4 regions of the Arthrobacter sp. YAF16 genome follow, and region 1 is predicted to be linked to each of the others. Evidence: riboswitches for the same ligand, from Rfam matches in the RefSeq annotation. Region 1 holds a riboswitch; each other region holds the start of a gene.
The links. A riboswitch is a leader RNA that binds a small molecule or an ion and turns the genes downstream of it on or off. The one in region 1 is predicted to bind thiamine pyrophosphate.

Region 1 (5,044 bases):
GGACGAGCTGCTGGGCATCGCGCAGAAGCTGGTACACGCCGCCGGCAGAGACGGCGCCAGCCTCGGAGGGCGCATCCTCCCGCTGGGTTGCGCCGATCACGACCGTGCCGTCCTCCCGCGGGACGATGTAGACCGGAACCCCGCGGACCAGGCCCCGCACGGTCGAGCGCAGCAGTGGCCGGAGCCGTGCCGGGATCCGGAGCCGCAGGATGTCCCCGTAGACCGGACGCAGCGGCAGGGACAGTCCCCCGGGCAGGCCCTGCAGTTCCGCCGCGGCCAGGCCGTTGGCTACGACCGTCTCGCCGGCGCGGAGTTCTCCGCCGCCCTCGAAACGGATGCCGGCGACGCGGCCGCCCTGCCAGAGCAGCCCGGCCGCGCGGCGGGGCACGGCCGTGAACCGGCTGTCGGTGGCCAGCAGTGACCGAATCCTGGCCAGCAGCCGGCGCGGATCCACCTGGTGGTCGGCCGGGATGTCGAAGGCGCAGGAGATACCGGGGCTGAGCAACGGTTCGCGGCTGCGTGCTTCACGGACGGTCAGCGGCTCCACGGCCAGGCCGCAGGCCTGCTGCGCGGCCCGCAGGTCGGCGAGCGCCCGGCGGTCGGCCGCGTCCGCGCCGACGGCGAGGGTCGGCGTCGTGAGATATCCGGTGCCGCCGCCGTCAGTGCTGCCGCCGGCCAGGCCGGCGGCGAACTGCGGCCACAGCCCTGAGGCTTCCAGCATCAGGGCAAGGAGCTCCTCCTCCTGGTAGTGGAGTTCACTCACGGGCGCCAGCATGCCGGCGGCAGCCCAGCTGGCGCCGGTGCCGGGGGCGTCGTCGACCAGCGCGACGGTACGGCCCGAACGGCGGGCCTCCCAGGCGATGCCGTGGCCGATCACTCCCCCGCCGATCACGACGACGTCGTAATAATCCGAGGATGGGCCCGGTGGTGTGGCGGGTGGTGCGACGGATACGTCCATGGGTTCCTTCCCTACGCCGGTACTAGCCGGATCAGGTCAAGCGGTCGGCTCTGACGCCCTCTCAGCCCGTCGGCCGTCTGGCGGCCCGCGCGGGCTCCCGCGGTATGCGCCCAGTTTAGAGGAACTAGGCTTGGGGCATGAGCCAGGATGTCCACACCACCGCCCGCCTGTACCTGTGCACCGATGCCCGGAAGGAGCGCGGTGACTTCGAGGACTTCGTTGACGCTGCCTTTTCCGGCGGCGTCGACATCATCCAGTTGCGGGACAAGTCGCTGGAGGCGGCCGAGGAGCTTGAGCTGCTGGAGGTCCTGCACTCCGTGGCGCGGCGGCACGGCCGGCTCTGGGCGGTGAACGACCGTGCCGACCTGGCCTCACTGGCAGGGGCGCCGGTGTTCCACATTGGGCAAAAGGACATCCCGTTTGCCGCTGCCCGGGATTTCCTGGGCAAGGGCACCGTGATCGGCATGTCCACGCACACGCCGGAACAGGTGGATGCGGCCATCGCGGCGTCCCCGGGCCGGGGCGGGCTGGACTACTTCTGCGTGGGCCCGGTCTGGGCCACCCCCACCAAGCCTGGCCGCGCCGCCGTCGGGCTGGACCTGGTGCGCTACGCCGCCGCGGCGATCGGCCGGGCCGAGGCCGCCGATGTCGGGAAAGTCGCCGGGGTGGTGCCGTGGTTCGCGATCGGCGGCATCGACCTGGGCAACGTGGCGCAGGTGGTCGACGCCGGAGCCAGAAGGATTGTGGTGGTCCGGGCGATTACCGAGGCCGCTGATCCTGCCGGGGCCGCGCGTGCCCTGCTCGCCGCGCTCGACGCCGGGGCGGACGCCGACGCCGACGTCCACAGCGGCGCCGCGGACAACTAGCCGGCTAGTCCCAGCTCTGACATCCGACGGGAATGGGCGGCGGCAAGCTCGGCGGTCAGGGCGCGGGCGAGTTCACCGGCCCGGTCCTCGTCCGTGCCGGTCAGGCCGCCGAGGAAGGCGTGCTCCACGCTGACCCGCTGGGCCTGGGTAAGCGCTTCGCCGAGCAACCGCCGAGCCCACAGGGCCAGCCGGGACGCCAGCCGCGGATCGTCGGCGAGCGCGGCCTTGAGCCGGTCCCGCAGCACAACCGTCGCGTCCCCGGCCGCCTGGACCAGTTCGATCAGCCCGGCCGTCCCGGCGTCGACATAGCCCGAAATGGACCGGTAAAAGTCCGCGGAGACCGTGTCGATCACGTAGGCCTTCATGAGCGACTCGTGCCAGTCGGCGGGGCGGGTGCGCTCATGGAAGTGGTCCACCGAAGGCTGGAACGGCAGCATGGCCTCCTCCGCGTCAAGACCCATCTCCGCCAGCTTCGCGCAGACCAGTTCAAAATGCTGGAACTCGATGACGGCGAGGCGGCCCAGCACCGCCCGGTCGTGCAGGGTGGGCGAATACCGGGCGTCGGAGGAGAGCCGTTCGAAGGCCGAGAGCTCCCCGTAGGCCATCACGCCGAGCAGGTCCCGGAGGAAACGGTTGTAGCGGGCGGGCTCGGCCGGGGAGGTGCTCATGCTTCAAGACTAGTAGCGGAAATCGGGCTAACCTGATTCCGTGTCTCATCATCGCCTGACTCCGAGCGTCCGCCAGCAGAAGAACCAGCTTGCCCAGGCGCTCAACGCACTGCGCACCGTCCTGGAGCTGCCCGGGCCGTTTCCGGAAGCCGTGCTCCGGGACGCCGAGGCGGCCGTCGCCTCCCACGAGCTGCCGGAACTGGATTTGACTCACGTGGAGTTCGTGACCATCGACCCGGCGTCCTCGACGGACCTGGACCAGGCCTTGTTCATTGACCGCGCCGGCGACGGGTACAGGGTTTTCTACGCGATCGCCGACGTCCCGTCCTTCGTCGCCCCCGGCGGCGCGCTCGACGCCGAGACCCGGCGCCGCGGCCAGACGTTCTACACTCCGGACGGCCGAATCCCCCTGCACCCCGAGGTCATCAGCGAAGCGGCCGGCAGCCTGCTGGCGGGCCAGCTCTGCGCGGCCTTCGTCTGGGAGTTCGAGCTCGACGCCGCCGCCGAGGTCTCCTCCGTGCTGGTCCGCCGGGCACAGGTCCGCAGCCGGGCCAAGCTCAGCTACCAAGGTGTGCAGGCCGAACTCGACGGCGGTACCGCGGACCCCGTTCTGCAGTTGCTCAAGGAAGTCGGCAGCAAGCGGGTGGAACTGGAGCGCCTGCGCGGCGGGGCCAGCCTGAACATGCCGGAGCAGGAGATCGAGCAGCTGCCCGACGGCGGCTACCGGATCGTCGCGGCGCCGCCGCTGCCGGTGGAGGACTGGAACGCCCAGATTTCGCTGATGACCGGCATGGCCGCAGCGGAGCTCATGCTGCAGGGCAAGGTCGGCATCCTGCGGACCATGCCCGCCCCGGATGAGAGCTCGCTGCGGCACTTCCGGCGCCAGACCGGCGCACTCGGCAAGCCCTGGGACGGCCGGATCAGCTACGGCGAATACCTGCGCACTCTGGACCCCACCGACCCGCGCCAGCTTGCCATCGTGCACTCGGCCGGGATGCTCTTCCGCGGCGCCGGCTACACCCACTTCGACGGCGCCGTCCCGGAGGACGCCATCCAGTCCGCTATCGGCGCGGCGTATGCCCACTCCACCGCCCCGCTGCGGCGCCTGATCGACCGCTTCGTCCTGGTCATCTGCGAGGCCCTGTCCAATGGCGCCGAGGTTCCGGGCTGGGCCCGTGAAGCCCTCCCGTCGCTGCCGGCCATCATGGCGGCTTCGGACCAACTGGCCGCCAAGCTGGAGCGGCTGTCGCTGGACACCGTGGAGGCGGCCCTGCTGAGCAACCACATCGGGCAGGAGTTCGACGCCGTCGTGATCTCGGGCTCAAAGCCCGCGAAGAACGGCGGCACGAACGGAAACGGCAAGGGCAGCAACGGGAACGGTAAGAGCAACGGGAACGGCAATGGCCCGTCCGGGATCGTGCAGATCGCCGAGCCCGCGGTGACCGCACGGTGCCCCGGCGAGCTGGAGCCCGGCACCCAGGTCCGGGTGCGGGTCGTATCCTCGGACATCGCCACGCGGGAGGTCCGGCTCGAACTCGTGGGCTGATGTTACGCCCGGCTTGCGCCCCGCAGCCGTGCCACTGGCGCGCCGCACCGCGGGCCCCGGTCGAGGTTCCGAACGGCGAACAGCTAGACTGGAAGGGTAGTAATGGATGCCCGGTCGTTGATTTCCATGTTTTTCGAATTCAACAAGCCCGCCCCTACGCGATCTTGAGACACACCCGCTGGTCCCAGTGCCAGCATTTAGATAGCCCGCGATCGGCTTCCACTGGACTTGCTTGCGCTCCTGAGCGTGCTCCGGAACGGCCCTCGGCCGGCCCCGTTGAGCAAGCAGCGCAGCCCAAATGAATAAGGAAACTCCCCTGTGAGTGAATTGCACACGCACCAGCTTCTTACCGACGAGTCCGGCACGGAATCGATCGAGCCGGAAGAGACCATCATTTCGGACGAAACCCCGCACGAAATCGCGGAAAAGTCCTTCGCCGACTACAACGTCCGCGCCGACATTGTTGAATCCCTTGCCGACGCCGGAATCACCCACCCGTTCCCGATCCAGGCCATGACGCTGCCGGTCGCACTGAGCGGCCACGACATCATCGGCCAGGCCAAAACCGGCACGGGCAAGACCCTCGGCTTCGGCATCCCGGCCCTGCAGCGCGTCATCGGACGCGACGACGCGGGCTTCGCCGACCTCCCGGCCCCCGGCGCACCGCAGGCCCTCGTGATCGTGCCGACCCGTGAGCTCGCGGTGCAGGTCGCCGGCGACCTGCAGAACGCCGCCCGCAAACGCAACGCCCGCATCACCACGATCTACGGCGGCCGTGCTTACGAGCCGCAGGTCGAGTCGCTGCAGCAGGGCGTCGAGATCGTCGTCGGCACCCCCGGGCGCCTGATCGACCTCTACAAGCAGAAGCATCTCGTCCTCAAGAACGTCAAGATGGTCATCCTCGACGAGGCCGACGAGATGCTGGACCTCGGCTTCCTGCCGGACGTCGAGACCCTCATCGCAGGTACCCCGGCCGTCCGCCAGACGCTGCTGTTCTCCGCCACGA
Region 2 (5,044 bases), 430 kb from region 1:
CACGGTGGGCTCGGGCAGGTAGACCTTGCCTCCGGCCGCCAGAAATTCGTCGCTTTTCCTCCGCATTCCGTCCGCCAGCTGTGCCAAGGCTGCCCGGGAATCCGCCGAACCGTACTCGTCCCGGATGTCCTGGCTGATCCGCATGGAGCAGAACTTCGGCCCGCACATCGAACAGAAATGGGCTGTCTTAGCCGGCTCCGCCGGCAAAGTCTCGTCGTGGAATGCCTCAGCCGTCACCGGGTCCAGGGACAGCGCGAACTGGTCCCGCCAACGGAATTCAAACCGGGCCTTGGATAGGGCATCGTCGCGTTCGTGCGCTCCGGGGTGGCCCTTGGCAAGATCGGCGGCGTGGGCGGCGATCTTGTAGGTGATCACGCCGGTCTTCACGTCGTCCTTGTTGGGCAGGCCGAGGTGCTCCTTCGGCGTGACGTAGCACAGCATGGCGGTCCCGTAGCGGGCGATCTCGGTGGCGCCGATCGCCGAGGTGATGTGGTCATAGCCCGGTGCGATATCCGTGACCAGCGGCCCCAGCGTGTAGAAGGGCGCGCCCTTGCAGAGTTCCTGCTGGCGCTCCACGTTTTCCCGGACGAGGTGGAACGGCACGTGTCCCGGGCCCTCCACCATGACCTGGACATCGAAGTCCCAGGCCCGTTGCGTGAGCTCCGCCAGGGTGTCCAGTTCGGCGAACTGGGCAGCGTCGTTGGCGTCCGCCGTCGACCCCGGCCGCAGGCCGTCGCCGAGTGAGAAGGCGACGTCGTAGCGGGCGAAAATTTCGCACAACTCGTCGAAATGCGTGTAGAGAAAGTTCTCCTGGTGGTGTGCGAGGCACCACCCAGCCATGATGGAACCTCCGCGGGACACGATGCCGGTGACCCGGTTGGCGGTCAACGGGACGTACCGCAGCAGCACCCCGGCGTGGATCGTCATGTAGTCGACGCCCTGCTCGCACTGTTCGATCACCGTGTCACGGAAGATCTCCCAGGTCAGGGCGTTTGCTTCGCCGTTCACCTTCTCCAGTGCCTGATAGATCGGGACGGTGCCGATGGGGACGGGCGAGTTGCGGATGATCCATTCGCGGGTCGTATGGATGTCGTCCCCGGTCGAAAGGTCCATCACCGTGTCCGCCCCCCATTGCGTGGCCCATTGGAGCTTGTCGACCTCCTCGGCGATGGAACTGCTTACCGCGGAGTTGCCGATGTTCGCGTTGATCTTCACCAGGAACGCCTTCCCGATGATCATCGGCTCGGACTCCGGGTGGTTGATGTTGCTTGGGATGATGGCCCGGCCGGCGGCGACTTCGCCGCGGACAAGCTCGACGTCGCAGTTCTCCCGCAGCGCGACGAAACGCATCTCCGGTGTCACGATGCCGTGCCGCGCATAATGCATCTGGGTAACCGTTCGGCCTTCGACGGCGCGACGCGGCTCGGGCGGTGCGCCCCGCCATTCAGCCGAGGCGGCGCCGCGCCTGACCGCGGACTTGCCGTCGTCGAGCAGAGTGCGTTCCCGGCCGCTGTACGGCTCCGTGTCCGCGCGCCCGGCGATCCAGTCACGGCGGAAAGCGGCGAGTCCCACCACCGGGTCGCTGCCCGGGCCCGCGGTGCGGTAGACCCGGAACGGAGGATTCCCGACGCCGCCAGGGGACGGTGCCAGGGCGATTTCGGTTACCGGGACGCGGATCCCGCCGTCCTCGACGTACGCGAGGGCATGCGACTTCAGGGACTGCGTCACGGTAGCTGCTGCGGCGCTGTTCCCATTCTGGGCAGGGCTCTGCTGTGGATTTGTTGCGCTCAAAGAGATACTCACTTCCTTCGCCGGCATTACCCGGACAGGTTCAACGGTCGCAGGCTGCGTCAGCCCGATCTCAGCCCCTGCAAGGGCACCCGTGTGGTCGTAGACGAAGCTACCACAGCCCGACGGGAAGCCGTCGAGGGGCTGGGGGGCTGGGCGGGCTTGGCCCGCGGATCGCGATGCGGATTAGGCTTTAGGCCATGAGCGGCATCATCGAGTTCAGCGGCCCGGTCCTCACCGGAGCCGACCAAGAGCGGCGCGGGCTGTGGGCCGTGGACGGCCGCCTGACCTTCCGGCGCCCCGCGGCCGCGCCGGACCTGGTCCTGGACGGTTGGGTGATCCCCGGGCTGGTCGATGCGCACTGCCATATCGGGCTCGGACCCGGCGGGGATGTTCCCGAGGACGTTGCCGAGCGGCAGGCCCTGACCGATCGCGACGCCGGTACCCTGCTGGTCCGCGACGCCGGCGCCGTTCATGACACCCGCTGGATCCAGCAACGGCGCGAGCTGCCACGCATTCTCCGCGCCGGGCGGCACATCGCCAGGACGCGGCGGTACCTGCGGGGCTTCGCCGTCGAGGTGGAACCCGAGGACCTCGTGGAGGCCGTACGCAAGCAGGCCCGCGCGGGGGACGGCTGGGTCAAGCTGGTGGGGGACTGGATCGACCGCGACGCCGGCGACCTCGCTGCGAGTTTCCCGGCCCGGAGCGTCAGGGACGCGGTCCGGGCCGCCCACGACGAAGGCGCCCGCGTCACGGCGCACTGCTTCGCGGAGGACACCCTCGATGACATGCTCGACGCCGGCATCGACTGCATCGAACACGGAACCGGGCTGCTTCCCCGGCACTTGCCGCGCTTCGTCGAACAGGGTGTCCCGATTGTCCCCACCCTGATCAACATCGCCACTTTCCCGGACATCGCGGCCCAGGCCAAGGCAAAGTTCCCCCGCTACGCGGCGCACATGCTGGGGCTCTGGGAACGCCGCGCCGAACGGATCCTCGAGGCGTATGAGGCCGGGGTCGCCATCTACGCCGGGACGGACGCGGGGAGTGTGATCAAGCACGGGCGCATCGTCGACGAACTTGAGGCCCTGCACGGCGCCGGGCTCCCCGCCGGCGCCGCCCTCGACGCAGGGGCCTGGGCCGCCCGCGACTGGCTCGGAGCCGACGCGATCACAGAAGGTGCCAGTGCCGACGTCCTGGTCTGCGCCGAGGATCCGCGCGGGAATCTCGGCACCCTGCGCGAGCTCAGGGGCATCGTGCTCCGCGGCGAACTGGTACAGGGGAGCATCCCCGGCCATTAGGAATAAATTGAAGCTTCAAGTAATTTAACTCTACGAGGGTCGCCGAAGGTCGGGGGCCACAGAACCACCGGAGCGTTTCAATGACCGTAGAAGCCAGCACCCAGGATCTCCTTCCTGCCGAACTCACCATGGGCACCGTGATGCTCAAGGTCGGCGACATGAAGCTGATGACGGACTACTACCAGCGCGCCCTCGGCCTCGACATCGTTGCCGAGCAGGACGGCGGGCTCTACCTCGGACGCAAGCTCAAGCCGCTGGTCCACCTGGCACCGGCACCCGGGCTGAACCTGCCCTCCCGCGGCGAAGCCGGCCTCTTCCACACCGCCCTTCTCTTTGAGGACCAGCCCTCGCTGGCCGCCACCGTCGCGTCCGCCGCGCAGTATGAGCCGCAATCCTTCACCGGCAGCGCCGACCACCTTGTCAGCGAGGCCTTCTACTTCAATGACCCGGAGGGCAACGGTATCGAGCTCTACTGGGACCGCCCCCGCGAAGCCTGGTCCTGGGACGGCAAGAACGTCGTGATGGACAGCCTGGCCCTGCCGCCGCAGCGCTACCTCGAGCAGCACCTCACCGAGGCGTCGCTCGCCGGGCAGCGCGAGGCCGACGCCGGCGTCGGGCACGTCCACCTGCAGGTCGGCGACGTGCAGTCCGCGCACGACTTCTACGTCGGCACCCTCGGCTTTGAGAAGACCGCGGGCTGGCACGGCCAGGCGCTCTTCGTCTCAGCCGGCGGCTACCACCACCACATGGCCATGAACGTTTGGAACAGCCGCGGCGCCGGCCCCCGCCGTGACACCCTCGGCCTCGGCGAAGTGCTGGTTGAAGTACCGTCCGGCGACGACGTCGGCGCCCTCGCCGACCGCCTCAAGACCGCGGGCGTCCAGTCGCACCACACCGGAGCCGAGCTGCGCTTCGAGGATCCGTGGCGCAACAGCATCCGCGTCGCCGTCCGCTGATCATCCGGACATGCCCAGCCTGCAGCGCCAGCGTTGGACATGTCCAATCCTCGAAGCCCACTCCGGGCATGTCCAACTTTCGACGGCAGGGTCCGCGGACATGTCCTGTGTGCGCGTCGGGGAATGGACATAGTGGGATTATGTCCATTGCTCGCGGCCAGGGGTGGGCATTTCCGCTGGCGGGAGTGCGCGAGGCAGGGCGCGGCATGGGGTCGCCCGGTCATGTCCGTCCGCCGATCGGGACGCCGGGCATGTCCATCCGCCGCGGCCAGGGATGGACATAGTGGGATTATGTCCATTGCTCGCGGCCGGGGCAGGGCATGTCCGGTCCGGGCGCGGCCGGGCTGGAGCGGATAGGCTGAAAGCGACGCCAAAAACGCGGCCAGCGCCGCCAACCCTCATGAGGAGCACTTCCTTGGGATTTACTGAAATCTTCGTCGCCACCCATGACGCCGCCCTCAAGCGTGCAGCGGCCCTCGACGGCGGCGCCGCGGTCGCCCCCGGCGCGGTCCGGATTCCGGACATCAGCGACTTCGAAGTCGAACGCCTGGGTGACCTGGCCGGGACTGCCGTGCATGCCGCCGGGGCCGACTATGAGCTGGCCATGGTGGACGTGGCCAGCGACTCCCTGTTGGGCGTGCCGGCCGCCATGGTCCGTGCCCTGGCCGAGTTGCTCAGCTACGAGACCGAGGGCGAGGGTGATGTCCTAGCGGACGTCGCCGAAGGCTGGGCCGCGGAGGAGGACATGCCCTTCGGTGCCGACCAGGCCGCCCGCTATGTCCGCCAGCTCGCCGAACTCGCTGCCGGCGTTGACCCCGCCACCAAGGCCGGGCTCTACGTCTGGACCTCCTGACGCGCCCAAGCCGACGGCTCGAAAAAGTGCCCGGACACGCAGCCCTAGGGCGTCAAGTCGAAATCCGCGCGGTGATCTGGCACAATGAACAGGTACTCGATCTGCGTGGCCCCTCTCTCCGCGTCCGGATCTTGTCCTTTTAGAAC
Region 3 (5,044 bases), 520 kb from region 1:
AGCACCAGCCCGCCGCACGCAGTGAGCGCAAGCGTCGCCGCGGCAAGGGCGGCCAGGGCGGCGAAGCCATGCCGTCCGCACCCGTCGCCGTGCACGCCGAGCCCACCGAGGCGGAGCGCCACGCCAAGGCAGAGGCGACGCGCGCCGCGCTGGCCAACATCGCCGCCGCGGCGCACGCTGCCCACCTGCACGATGGTGAAGCGACAGCAGCTCCCGACGCCGAAACCCGCCAGGCCGCGCTCGACGCCGCCGTGGAACTCGCTTCGTCGGAGGAGGCAGCGGGTCGTCCCGCGGCCGTGCTGACCTTCGGCGGCGAACAGGTTGCCTTGCCCTTCGTCGAGCACGCCGAGGAAACCCCGCAGCCCGCGCTGACCCTGGACCTGCTGACCGAAGCGTTCGCCCACCTGGGCGACGCCGAGACCGGCAAGCCAGCCGCCGCGGCTCCGGTTGCCGAGTCGCCCGCAGCCGAGGTTCCCACGGCCGAGCACGCGGCGGAGCACGCTGCGCCTGCAGCTGCAGCGCCGTCCCGCGCCACCCGGGGCCGCGGCCGCGCCAGGACGGCGCGGATCCAGCCGCCGAGTGTACGTACCGCCGAGGCCGAGGCCCCGGCCCCGGCTCGCCAGGAAGCTGCGAAGGCCCCCGCGGCCCAGGCGCCGGCCCGCCAGGAAGCCCGCAAGGCTCCTGCGGCCCAGGCCCCGGTACGCCAGGAAGCCCGCAAGGCCCCTGCGGCCCAGGCCCAGGCCCCGGACACCACCGGACCCCGACGGGTGCGCCGGAACCGGAGCGCCAGCCGAGCCCAGGGCGCCGCCAACGAGACGTCCGTGCAGCAGCGCGAGACCGCTCCGTCGGTTGAGGCCGTCTCGGTCCATGAGGCCAAGGCCCCGGAGCCGGCGAAGGTGGCCGCCAAGCCCGCCGCCAACGAGCCGATCATCCTCGGCGTCGGCGTCCCGGCGTCGGAGCTCTAGGACCAAGCAGGCACCACCACTCGCGGGTTCCGTCCGGGATCGACGTAACATCACGTCGACCCCGGACGGAACCCGCGAGTGCGTTAAGGGGACGGGCTGAAATTTAGCGGGGTTGCCGGCGAGGAACGCTAGGCTGGGGGACTGACACGGGGTGCCGCGCATCGAGCCGGCTGAGATCCAGACCCGTTGAACCTGTCCGGTTAGCACCGGCGAAGGGATGTCTCTTGTCTTCAACAACCCAGCCTGCATCTAGCCGAACCTCAGCCTTCCTGCAGTCCGTCTTCCCGGAGCCCGACGGCGGGGCCTCAACGCCGCCGCGGATTCCGCGGGTGCTGGCCATCGCGGGCTCGGACCCCTCCGGCGGTGCCGGCATCCAGGCCGACCTGAAGAGCATTGCCGCGAACGGCGGCTACGGGATGGCTGCCATCACAGCCCTGACCGCCCAGAACACCCAGGGCGTCCGGTCGGTGCATGTACCGCCGGCAGCGTTCCTGACCGCCCAGCTGGAGGCCATCAGCGACGACATCACCATCGACGCCGTCAAGATCGGTATGCTCGGCGACGACTCGGTGATCGACGCCGTCCGGGCCTGGCTCGAAAAGGTGCGCCCCGGCGTCGTGGTCCTGGACCCGGTGATGGTGGCGACGAGCGGCGACCGGCTGCTCCAGGAATCGGCCGAAACCGCGCTGCGGGCTCTCCTGCCACTGGCGGACCTCATCACACCGAACCTGGCCGAGCTGGGCATGCTGCTGGGGGAGCCGCCCGCCGCGGACTGGGCCAGTGCGCTGGAACAGGGCAAGCGGCTCGCGGCCCTGGCCGGCACCACGGTTCTGGTCAAGGGAGGCCACCTGCCGGCCGGCGGAGCCCAGAGCGACGGCGCCCAGAACGACGGCGGTTGCCCGGACGCGCTCGTCAACACCGGGGGAGTGCTCGGCCAGCAGACGGTGGTGGTGCCGGGCGAGCGGATCGACACCCGCAACAGCCACGGCACCGGCTGCTCGCTGTCCTCGGCTCTGGCCACGGTCCAGGCCCGGACGGGGGACTGGGAGGCAGCGCTGCGGGAGGTCAAGCCGTGGCTGCTGGGTGCGTTGCGGGAAGCCGGACGCCTGGAGGTCGGATCCGGCAACGGCCCCGTGCACCACTTCCACCACCTGCAGCACGCTGCGGCACCCCAGCTTCCTGCCGAGGGCGAGTTCGCCACGCTGCTGGCAGGGCACGCGGCGGACGGGCTGGACGCGATCTACGGCCTGGACTTCATTCGGGGGCTCGCGGACGGTACCTTGCCGGAACCCGAGTTCGCCTACTACCTCGGCCAGGACGCCCTGTACCTCAACGGCTACTCCCGGGTGCTGTCCCGCGCGGCGGCCCTGGCGCCGTCGGAAGCCGAACAACTCTTCTGGTCCCGCTCGGCGCAGCAGTGCCTCGAAGTCGAATCCGAACTGCACCGGAACTGGCTGGCCGGCCGCGCCGTCGAGACCCAGCTGGGACCGGTGACCAAGGCGTACGTGGACCATCTGCACGCGGCATCGCTCGCCGGCAGCTACGGCGTGCTCGTGGCCGCGGCGCTGCCGTGCTTCTGGCTCTACGCGGAGGTCGGCGCCACGCTGCATCGCGAGTTCCTCGCTGCCGGCGCACCGGCAACGCATCCCTACGCGGAGTGGCTGCGCACCTATGCGGACGAGGCCTTCGCGGAGGCGACGCGGCAGGCGATCAGGTACACGGACGCGGCGGCCCGTAGAGGCTCCGAGGCGGAACGCAGCGCCATGGCGGTGGCGTTCAGGCAGTCCTCCCGCTACGAGGTGGAGTTCTTCGACGCGCCGAGGCTGCACGCCTGAGCCGCGCTACGCGAAGCAGCCGGTAGGATAGTTGGGCGCGGTTCCGGAAGTCGCTGCGGCACCATAACTTTGGCCCCCGGGCGCAGGGTGTGGCGTCCGTCACGCACTACCTGCCGGGACCAGCCTCGTTTGCGGCCGAAGGCAAAATTAGCGTAGTCTAGATCTTCGGTGCTTACGCCAACACTTGGGTTATGACCTTGAGGAACAGTTCACCCGTATTACGGGCAGGACTTTTCCGCAGGATAGCTCATGGGTTCCCCCGGGGAATCCACCGGCGTTGAGGCACAGCGTGAGCCGGTCCAAGCATTTGGGCCCCAGGTTCCGCACGCAAATCTAGTAATAAACGTCGAGAGAAGTGAGTTCCCCAGTGGTGTACGCGATTGTCCGCGCAGGCGGCCGCCAAGAGAAGGTTTCCGTTGGAGACTTCGTTACCCTGAACCGCGTCCCCGGTGGAGCCGGCAGCACTTTTGAGTTGCCCGCACTGCTCCTGGTGGACGGTGACAAGGTCACGTCTGCAGCCAAGGACCTGGCCAAGGTAACGGTTACGGCTGAGATCCTCGAAGACCTCCGTGGTCCGAAGATCGTCATCCAGAAGTTCAAGAACAAGACCGGTTACAAGAAGCGCCAGGGTCACCGTCAGGAACTGACCAAGGTCAAGATCACCGGTATCAAGTAACTAACGTTACTGTTCAGGTTTTCAGCAGATTCCCCAGAATTTTAAAGGCAGGCATTTCTAATGGCACATAAAAAAGGCGCGAGCTCCACTCGCAACGGTCGTGACTCCAACGCCCAGTACCTCGGCGTCAAGCGCTTCGGCGGCCAGGTAGTTTCCGCAGGCGAGATCATCGTCCGCCAGCGTGGCACCCACTTCCACCCGGGCGCCGGCGTTGGCCGCGGCGGCGACGACACCCTGTTCGCACTGACCCCCGGCGCTGTCGAGTTCGGCACCCGCCGTGGTCGTCGCGTTGTGAACATCGTGGCTGCTGCAGCTGCAGAGTAACAACAAGTTCTAAATCGGTGGGGCGGACCAGTAGGTCCGCTCCACCGGTGTTTTAACCGCATTACAATCATCTTGGGCCCCTTGCGGGCCCGAGGAACAGCACTGAGGAGATCCACGTGGCGAGCTTTGTAGACCGGGTAGTACTGCACGTATCCGGCGGTACCGGCGGCCATGGCTGTGTCTCCGTCCACCGCGAGAAGTTCAAGCCCCTCGGCGGTCCCGACGGCGGCAACGGCGGCAACGGCGGCGACGTCATCCTGCGCGTGGATCCCCAGACCACCACCCTGCTCGACTACCACCACGCCCCGCACCGGCACGCCACCAACGGCGGCCCCGGCATGGGTGACTGGCGCGGCGGCAAGAACGGCGAGACCCTGGTCCTGCCCGTGCCCGAGGGCACGGTCGTCAAGAGCAAGGACGGCACCGTCCTGGCCGACATGGTGGGCGAAGGCACCGAGTACGTCGCCGCTGCCGGCGGCATCGGCGGCCTCGGCAACGCCTCGCTGTCCTCGCAGAAGCGCCGGGCCCCCGGCTTCGCGCTGCTGGGCATCGAGGGCGAATCCAGCGACATCGTCCTGGAGCTGAAGTCCATCGCGGACATCGCCCTGGTCGGCTTCCCGTCCGCCGGCAAGTCCAGCCTGATCGCCGCGATGTCCGCCGCGCGGCCCAAGATTGCCGACTACCCGTTCACCACCCTGATCCCCAACCTCGGCGTCGTCCAGGCCGGCGACGTGCGCTTCACCATCGCCGACGTCCCGGGCCTGATCGAAGGCGCCAGCGAAGGCAAGGGCCTGGGCCATCACTTCCTGCGCCACGTCGAACGCTGCGCCGCGCTCGTGCACGTGCTGGACTGCGGCACGCTGGAATCGGACCGTGACCCGCTCTCGGACCTCGCCGTGATCGAAGCCGAGCTCGAAAAGTACGCCGTGGACATGAGCTACGCCGGCACCGACGGTGAAGTCGTGCCGCTGAACCACCGCCCCCGCCTGATCGCCCTGAACAAGGTCGACCTGCCGGACGGCAAGGACATGGCCGAGTTCGTCCGCCCGGAACTCGAAAAGCGCGGCTACAAGGTCTTCGAAATCTCCGCCACGAGCCACGAGGGACTCCGCCAGCTGGGCTTCGCCATGGCCGAGATCGTCAAGGCCGCCCGCGACGCCGTGGCCGCCACGCCGCCGAAGGTCCAGGCCCCCGTGCTGCGCCCGCGCGCCGTCAACGAGAGCGGCTTCACGATCCGCCGCGAG
Region 4 (5,044 bases), 750 kb from region 1:
GCCACCCCCGGATTCGTCCTGCCGGGTAGTCCCGGCGCGCCCGACTGCGGTGCGCCGAGCTTCAGCTCGGTGCCGCCCAGGACCTCGCTGAACTCCGCGTCGTGGGTCACCGAGACCACCGCGGTCCCGGCGTCGAGAAGCTCGGAGAGGAAGGAGGCCAGTTCCGCCCAGGTGTTGGCGTCCTGGCCGAAGGTGGGTTCGTCCAGCACCAGCACCTGCGGGTGGGCAGCCAGCACGGTGGCCACGGAGAGCCGCCGTTTTTCCCCGCCGGAGAGCGTGTAGGGGTTGGCGTCCACGAGTTCGCGGAGCCGGAGCCGTTCCAGCAGCTCGTCGACCCGCTCTTCGCCGCGGCCCAGCTGGCGGGGACCGAACATCAGTTCGTCCAGCACCCTGCCGGTGACGAACTGGTGCTCGGGTTCCTGGAACACCGTGCCGATCCTGGCGATCAACTGCTGGGCCCTCCATTTGTACGGATCGATGCCTGCGCCGGCGCTCAGCTCGGTGGTGGCGGACACCGCGCCGGAGACCGGGGAAAGCAGGCCTGCCAGGGTCAGGGCGAAGGTCGACTTCCCGGCACCGTTGGGGCCGGTGACGGTCAACGCCTGGCCGGACCGGACCCGGGCCGTGATGCCGGACTGCACCGGGACGGGTGTTACCGTGCTGAAGCCCCGCAGCAAACCGGTGCGGCGGGGCCGTTCGCGGGACACGGCCAGTTCCTCTGCGGCCAGCAGCAGCTGGCCGGCCCCGGGGTCCCCTTCCGGTCCTGTTCGGCCGCGGCGGGCCCGGGTGGCGGGCACATGGCCCGGCACCCAGACGCCGGCGGAGATGAGCATGTCCCGCGCCCGCTCCAGGACCAGGTCCGGGGGCCCGTCCAGCAGCACGGCGGAGTCCGTGGCGGATCCGGGCTGCAGCACGACGATCCGGTCCACAAGGTCTTTCCAGACAGCAACCCGGTGCTCCACCACCACCAGGGTGGCCCCGGTCTTGTCCAGGCACCGTCCCACGGCGTCGCGGACCTCCAGGACACCGGCCGGGTCAAGGTTGGCGGTGGGCTCATCGAGGAGCAGCAGCCCGGGCCGCATCGCGAGGATCCCGGCGAGCGCCAGCCGTTGCTTCTGGCCGCCGGAGAGCGACGACGTCGGGTGATGCAGCGGCAGGCCGCCCAGCCCGACGTCGTCGAGCGCCTCCCCCACCCGCCGCCAGATGTCCGCCGGGGGGACCGAGAGGTTTTCGGCCCCGAAGGCCACGTCGTCGCCGAGCCGCGACAGCACCACCTGGGTCTCCGGGTCCTGCTGCATCAGCCCGGCCCGCCCGCGCCGGGCCCTGGGCGGGGCTCCGTCGATCAGCAGGCTGCCGGTCTCATCGGAGTCCTCGGCATCAGCGGAAGCAGCAGCGGACGCGGCTGCCGCAGTGCTGTCCCCCAGCACACCGGCCAGGGCGTGCAACAGCGTGGACTTGCCGGCGCCGGACGGGCCCAGCAACAGCACGCGCTCGCCCGGGCGGATGTCCAGGTCCAGGCCGCTCACGGCGGCCCGGGCCCGGCCGGCGTGCCGCCAGCCCCAGCCGCGGGCGCTGACCGCGGCCGGGCGTACGTCGTCGACAGACCTCATGCGTGTGCGGGCATCAGGAGAAGACGGGTTCCGATGCCGCCTTGCGGGACCCGAACGAGGCCAGCACCCCGGTCTTGGCCAGGCCGCGGGTGGCGAGCCAGGACAGTCCCCCGGCAATCACCGCTCCGGAGATGGCGCAGAAGACGATGTAGGCGAGCTTGTCACCGGTTTCGTACGCGATGTTCCAGCCCCAGGGCAGGAAGGAGTCGTTCAGGCCGCAGAACAGGCCCGCGCCGGCACCGGCCAGCAGGGACACCGGAAGGTTGAACTTCTTGTACAGGAACGCGGCAAAGATGAGTTCGGCGCCCAGGCCCTGCAGGATGCCGGAGATCAGCACGGTGGTGCCGTACTGCGAGCCCATGATCAGCTCGCCGGTGGCGGCCACCGCTTCGCAGAACAGCGCCGCCCCGGGCTTGCGGATAACGAGCATGCCCAGCACCGCCGGGATCATCCAGCCGCCGGCGTAGAGCCCGGTCAGCGGCGGGTAGACCGCGTTGAGCGGGACGGAAACAAGGTTGGAACCCTGGGACCAGGCCCAGAAAATCACACCGCCGGCAACAGCGATCAACGCGGCCACCACAATGTCGACCACGCGCCAGCTGTATTTGCCGGTGGTCAGTGTCTGCTTCGCAGAAATGTCAGTCATATCGTCCTCCTGAGGAACAGGAGGGGAGGGTGCTCCGGCGGCACCGCGGCCTTCGCCACGGGTGCCGGGCACCCTGAGAACTCGACTCCCTTGCGCCGGTACTAACCGGATCAGGTTCGAGGGTCTGCGGCTGTCCGCACTCTCAGCGCCCACCTACGGTTACCTTGGATTTCTCCAGTGATGCCCGACGGCGGCGCTCCCCTGTCGTATCTAAATCGCCCTTGTGGGCTGGCTCAGTTTACACCCGGCGGCACTCCCAAGTGACTCGCAGTCGTTGTCGTTTTGAGGGCTCATAACGGCAACAACTGCGAGTCAGTTGGGCTTGCGCGGCGGCGGCCACCTAACGGAAGCTGAGTCCCATGACCGACGCACCAGTGCCTTCCCCCGAGTACGACCCGGACTCCGCGGAACCACAGCCGCCGGGATCCCTGGCCGCGCTCATCGGCCGCATCCTGGCCGAAATCGACGAACTGCAGTTCCGGTCCTTCAGCAAGGACGACGCGCTGGACCTGGGCCTCCTCCTGGTCCAACTCGGCCGCCAGCGCTCCTACCCGATCGCCATCGACATCAGCAAGGGCGATCAGGTCCTCTTCCACGCCGCACTGGAGGGCGCCACCCCGGACAATGAGCGCTGGATCAAGGCCAAACAGCGCACCGCGGTGCGGTATGAAGTCCCGTCGCTGCTGGTGGGCCTGCGGGCGCGTGCTGCCGGTCAGAGGATCGAGGACAACGCCTGGTTCGACCAGCGGGAGTTTGCAGCCCACGGCGGCTCGTTCCCCATCTACCTGCGCGGAACCGGGGTGGTAGGCACCGTCACGGTGTCGGGGCTGCCGCAGAAGGACGACCACGAGCTGGTGGTCGAGGCACTGACCGAAATCCTCGGCCGCCCGGGGACGCTAGGCTAGGGGAAGCCCTGTTTCCTCCCGCAAGGAGTACGAAGTATGAACATCTTCATCAAACTGCTTGGCACCGGCGTCAGCCTCCTCGCCGGCTTCGTCGGCACCAAGGTAGTCGACACCGTCTGGGAAAAGACCACCGGCAACAAACCGCCCAAGGGCCACGACGACGACGTCCCCACCACCCTGCGCCAGGCCCTGACCTTCGCCCTCATTTCGGCCTCGGTCAGCGCCATCATCCAGGTCCTCGCCAACCGCGGCACGCAGCGGGCGATCACCCGCTTCGCCAAGACCCAGGACCTGGTCTAAGCCATATCGCCGCCGGCGGCGTTACTCGTCGTCGTCGTCCGTGAATCCGCGCTTGCCGGCCGCCTGCTGCACCACGGCTTCCAGCTCGTCGGCGCTCAGCAGCTCGGGGTGCAGGTGCTTGGTGCGGTAGCCGGCGCGGCCAACCATGTGGGCGGAGACCGGCACTGTGAGCAGCTGGAAGATCCACGCGACCACCAGCACCGGCCACACCCACCAGGTGCGCAGCTGCAGCCCCACGGCGCAGAGCAGCAGGAAAAGCCCCAGCACCTGCGGCTTGGTCGCGGCGTGCATCCGGCTCATGAGGTCGGGGAACCGCAGCAGGCCGATGGCCGCGCCGAGGGACATCAGCGCCCCGACCACCATGAACACAGCCGAGACGGTGTCGATTACGGCGTCGGCGGAAATCGTGTCAGGACTCATTGGGCTGCTTCCTCCGGTCGGCCACGAATCGGGCCACCGTCACCGAACCGACAAAGCCGATGATCGAGATGGACACCAGCAGCATCAGGTTGTTCAGGTGCCGGTTCACGGCCATGTCGATGCACAGCGCCGCGCCTAGGATGGCCAGCAGCACGTCGGCGGCCAGCACCCGGTCCAGCAGCGAGGGCCCCCGCGCGATGCGGATGATCGCGCCGGCCGCGGCGAGCGACAGCACGACCGCGGTAATGGTCAAAACCAGCGGCATCATGCCCCGGCCTCCTGCTTCAGTGCGGACAGTTCGGCCCTGGTGCCCATGATCCGGATCAGCCCGGCCTCGGTGTCGCGGACCTCCTTGCGGAGCTTGGCCGCGTCCTCGGCGTCTCGGACATTGATGCCGTGGATGTAGAGCGTGGACGTGGACCTGTCCACCTCCACCACCACGGACCCCGGGATCAGGGAGATGACGTGTCCCGTGGCGGTCACCAGCAGGTCTGAATGGCTGCGGAGCGGGACGGCTATGACGGCGCTGATCACCCGCGGACCACGGACCACGGCCAGGTACAGGACCTGGAAGCTGGCCGCCACGACCTTGGCCAGGAAGACCAGCGCGAACGGCACGGCGCGCAGCACGTTGAAGCGGCCCCCCAGTTCCACCGGCGGCAGGTAGAACAGCCGGGCCACCACCACCGCGATCAGGGCGCCGAAGAGCAGGTTTCCGGCGCTGAAGTCCTGCCACAGGGCGCCCCAGACAATAACGAGCCAGACCAGCAGCGGCAGCTCCTGGCGCAGCGAGACCCTCTTCCGTGTCATTTGCCGCCCTCCTGCCGCATCGGCTGGGCGATTACCGGAACCGGCGCCTCGTCCCCAAGCACGGCCTGGATATAGGCGGACCGGTTCAGCATCTCCCCGGCGGACTGGTCCGCCACCCGGAAGAGCGGCCCGGCAAACACCGTCAGCGCCACCCCGAACAGCACCAGGCCCAGAGTGGAGCCCACCATGGTCCGCGGCAGCAGGGTCACGTTCTGCTGGCCCGCGCGGTGGCCGGTGGCCGCGTCGGCGGGGGCGGCGAGCAGCACGGGATCGGGATGTTCGGCGTCCTCGGGCTTGCGCCAGAAGGCGCGGTTCCAGACGCGTGCGATGGCCAGCAGGGTCAGCAGGCTGGT

Region 2: it holds a riboswitch for thiamine pyrophosphate, as region 1 does, so the genes downstream of both, thiC (phosphomethylpyrimidine synthase ThiC) here and thiO (glycine oxidase ThiO) in region 1, are expected to answer to the same signal.
Region 3: it holds a riboswitch for thiamine pyrophosphate, as region 1 does, so the genes downstream of both, AB4Y91_RS06090 (bifunctional hydroxymethylpyrimidine kinase/phosphomethylpyrimidine kinase) here and thiO (glycine oxidase ThiO) in region 1, are expected to answer to the same signal.
Region 4: it holds a riboswitch for thiamine pyrophosphate, as region 1 does, so the genes downstream of both, AB4Y91_RS00185 (ECF transporter S component) here and thiO (glycine oxidase ThiO) in region 1, are expected to answer to the same signal.

What each region holds. Positions count from the first base shown of each region.
Region 1 is NZ_JBFRDC010000001.1:785,974-791,017, reverse strand. It holds gene thiO (glycine oxidase ThiO) at 1-958, opposite strand, end outside; TPP riboswitch at 949-1,069, opposite strand; gene thiE (thiamine phosphate synthase) at 1,096-1,824, shown strand; gene AB4Y91_RS03775 (ferritin-like fold-containing protein) at 1,821-2,492, opposite strand; gene AB4Y91_RS03770 (RNB domain-containing ribonuclease) at 2,533-4,038, shown strand; gene AB4Y91_RS03765 (DEAD/DEAH box helicase) at 4,357-5,044, shown strand, end outside.
Region 2 is NZ_JBFRDC010000001.1:1,214,819-1,219,862, forward strand. It holds gene thiC (phosphomethylpyrimidine synthase ThiC) at 1-1,818, opposite strand, end outside; TPP riboswitch at 1,787-1,894, opposite strand; gene AB4Y91_RS05640 (amidohydrolase family protein) at 1,989-3,089, shown strand; gene AB4Y91_RS05645 (VOC family protein) at 3,170-4,045, shown strand; gene AB4Y91_RS05650 (hypothetical protein) at 4,461-4,898, shown strand.
Region 3 is NZ_JBFRDC010000001.1:1,302,308-1,307,351, forward strand. It holds gene AB4Y91_RS06085 (Rne/Rng family ribonuclease) at 1-965, shown strand, start outside; TPP riboswitch at 1,103-1,200, shown strand; gene AB4Y91_RS06090 (bifunctional hydroxymethylpyrimidine kinase/phosphomethylpyrimidine kinase) at 1,235-2,800, shown strand; gene rplU (50S ribosomal protein L21) at 3,168-3,476, shown strand; gene rpmA (50S ribosomal protein L27) at 3,537-3,800, shown strand; gene obgE (GTPase ObgE) at 3,917-5,044, shown strand, end outside.
Region 4 is NZ_JBFRDC010000001.1:38,699-43,742, reverse strand. It holds gene AB4Y91_RS00190 (ABC transporter ATP-binding protein) at 1-1,610, opposite strand, end outside; gene AB4Y91_RS00185 (ECF transporter S component) at 1,624-2,256, opposite strand; TPP riboswitch at 2,326-2,469, opposite strand; gene AB4Y91_RS00180 (heme-degrading domain-containing protein) at 2,616-3,161, shown strand; gene AB4Y91_RS00175 (DUF4235 domain-containing protein) at 3,198-3,461, shown strand; gene mnhG (monovalent cation/H(+) antiporter subunit G) at 3,483-3,881, opposite strand; gene AB4Y91_RS00165 (monovalent cation/H+ antiporter complex subunit F) at 3,871-4,149, opposite strand; gene AB4Y91_RS00160 (Na+/H+ antiporter subunit E) at 4,146-4,691, opposite strand; gene AB4Y91_RS00155 (Na+/H+ antiporter subunit D) at 4,688-5,044, opposite strand, start outside.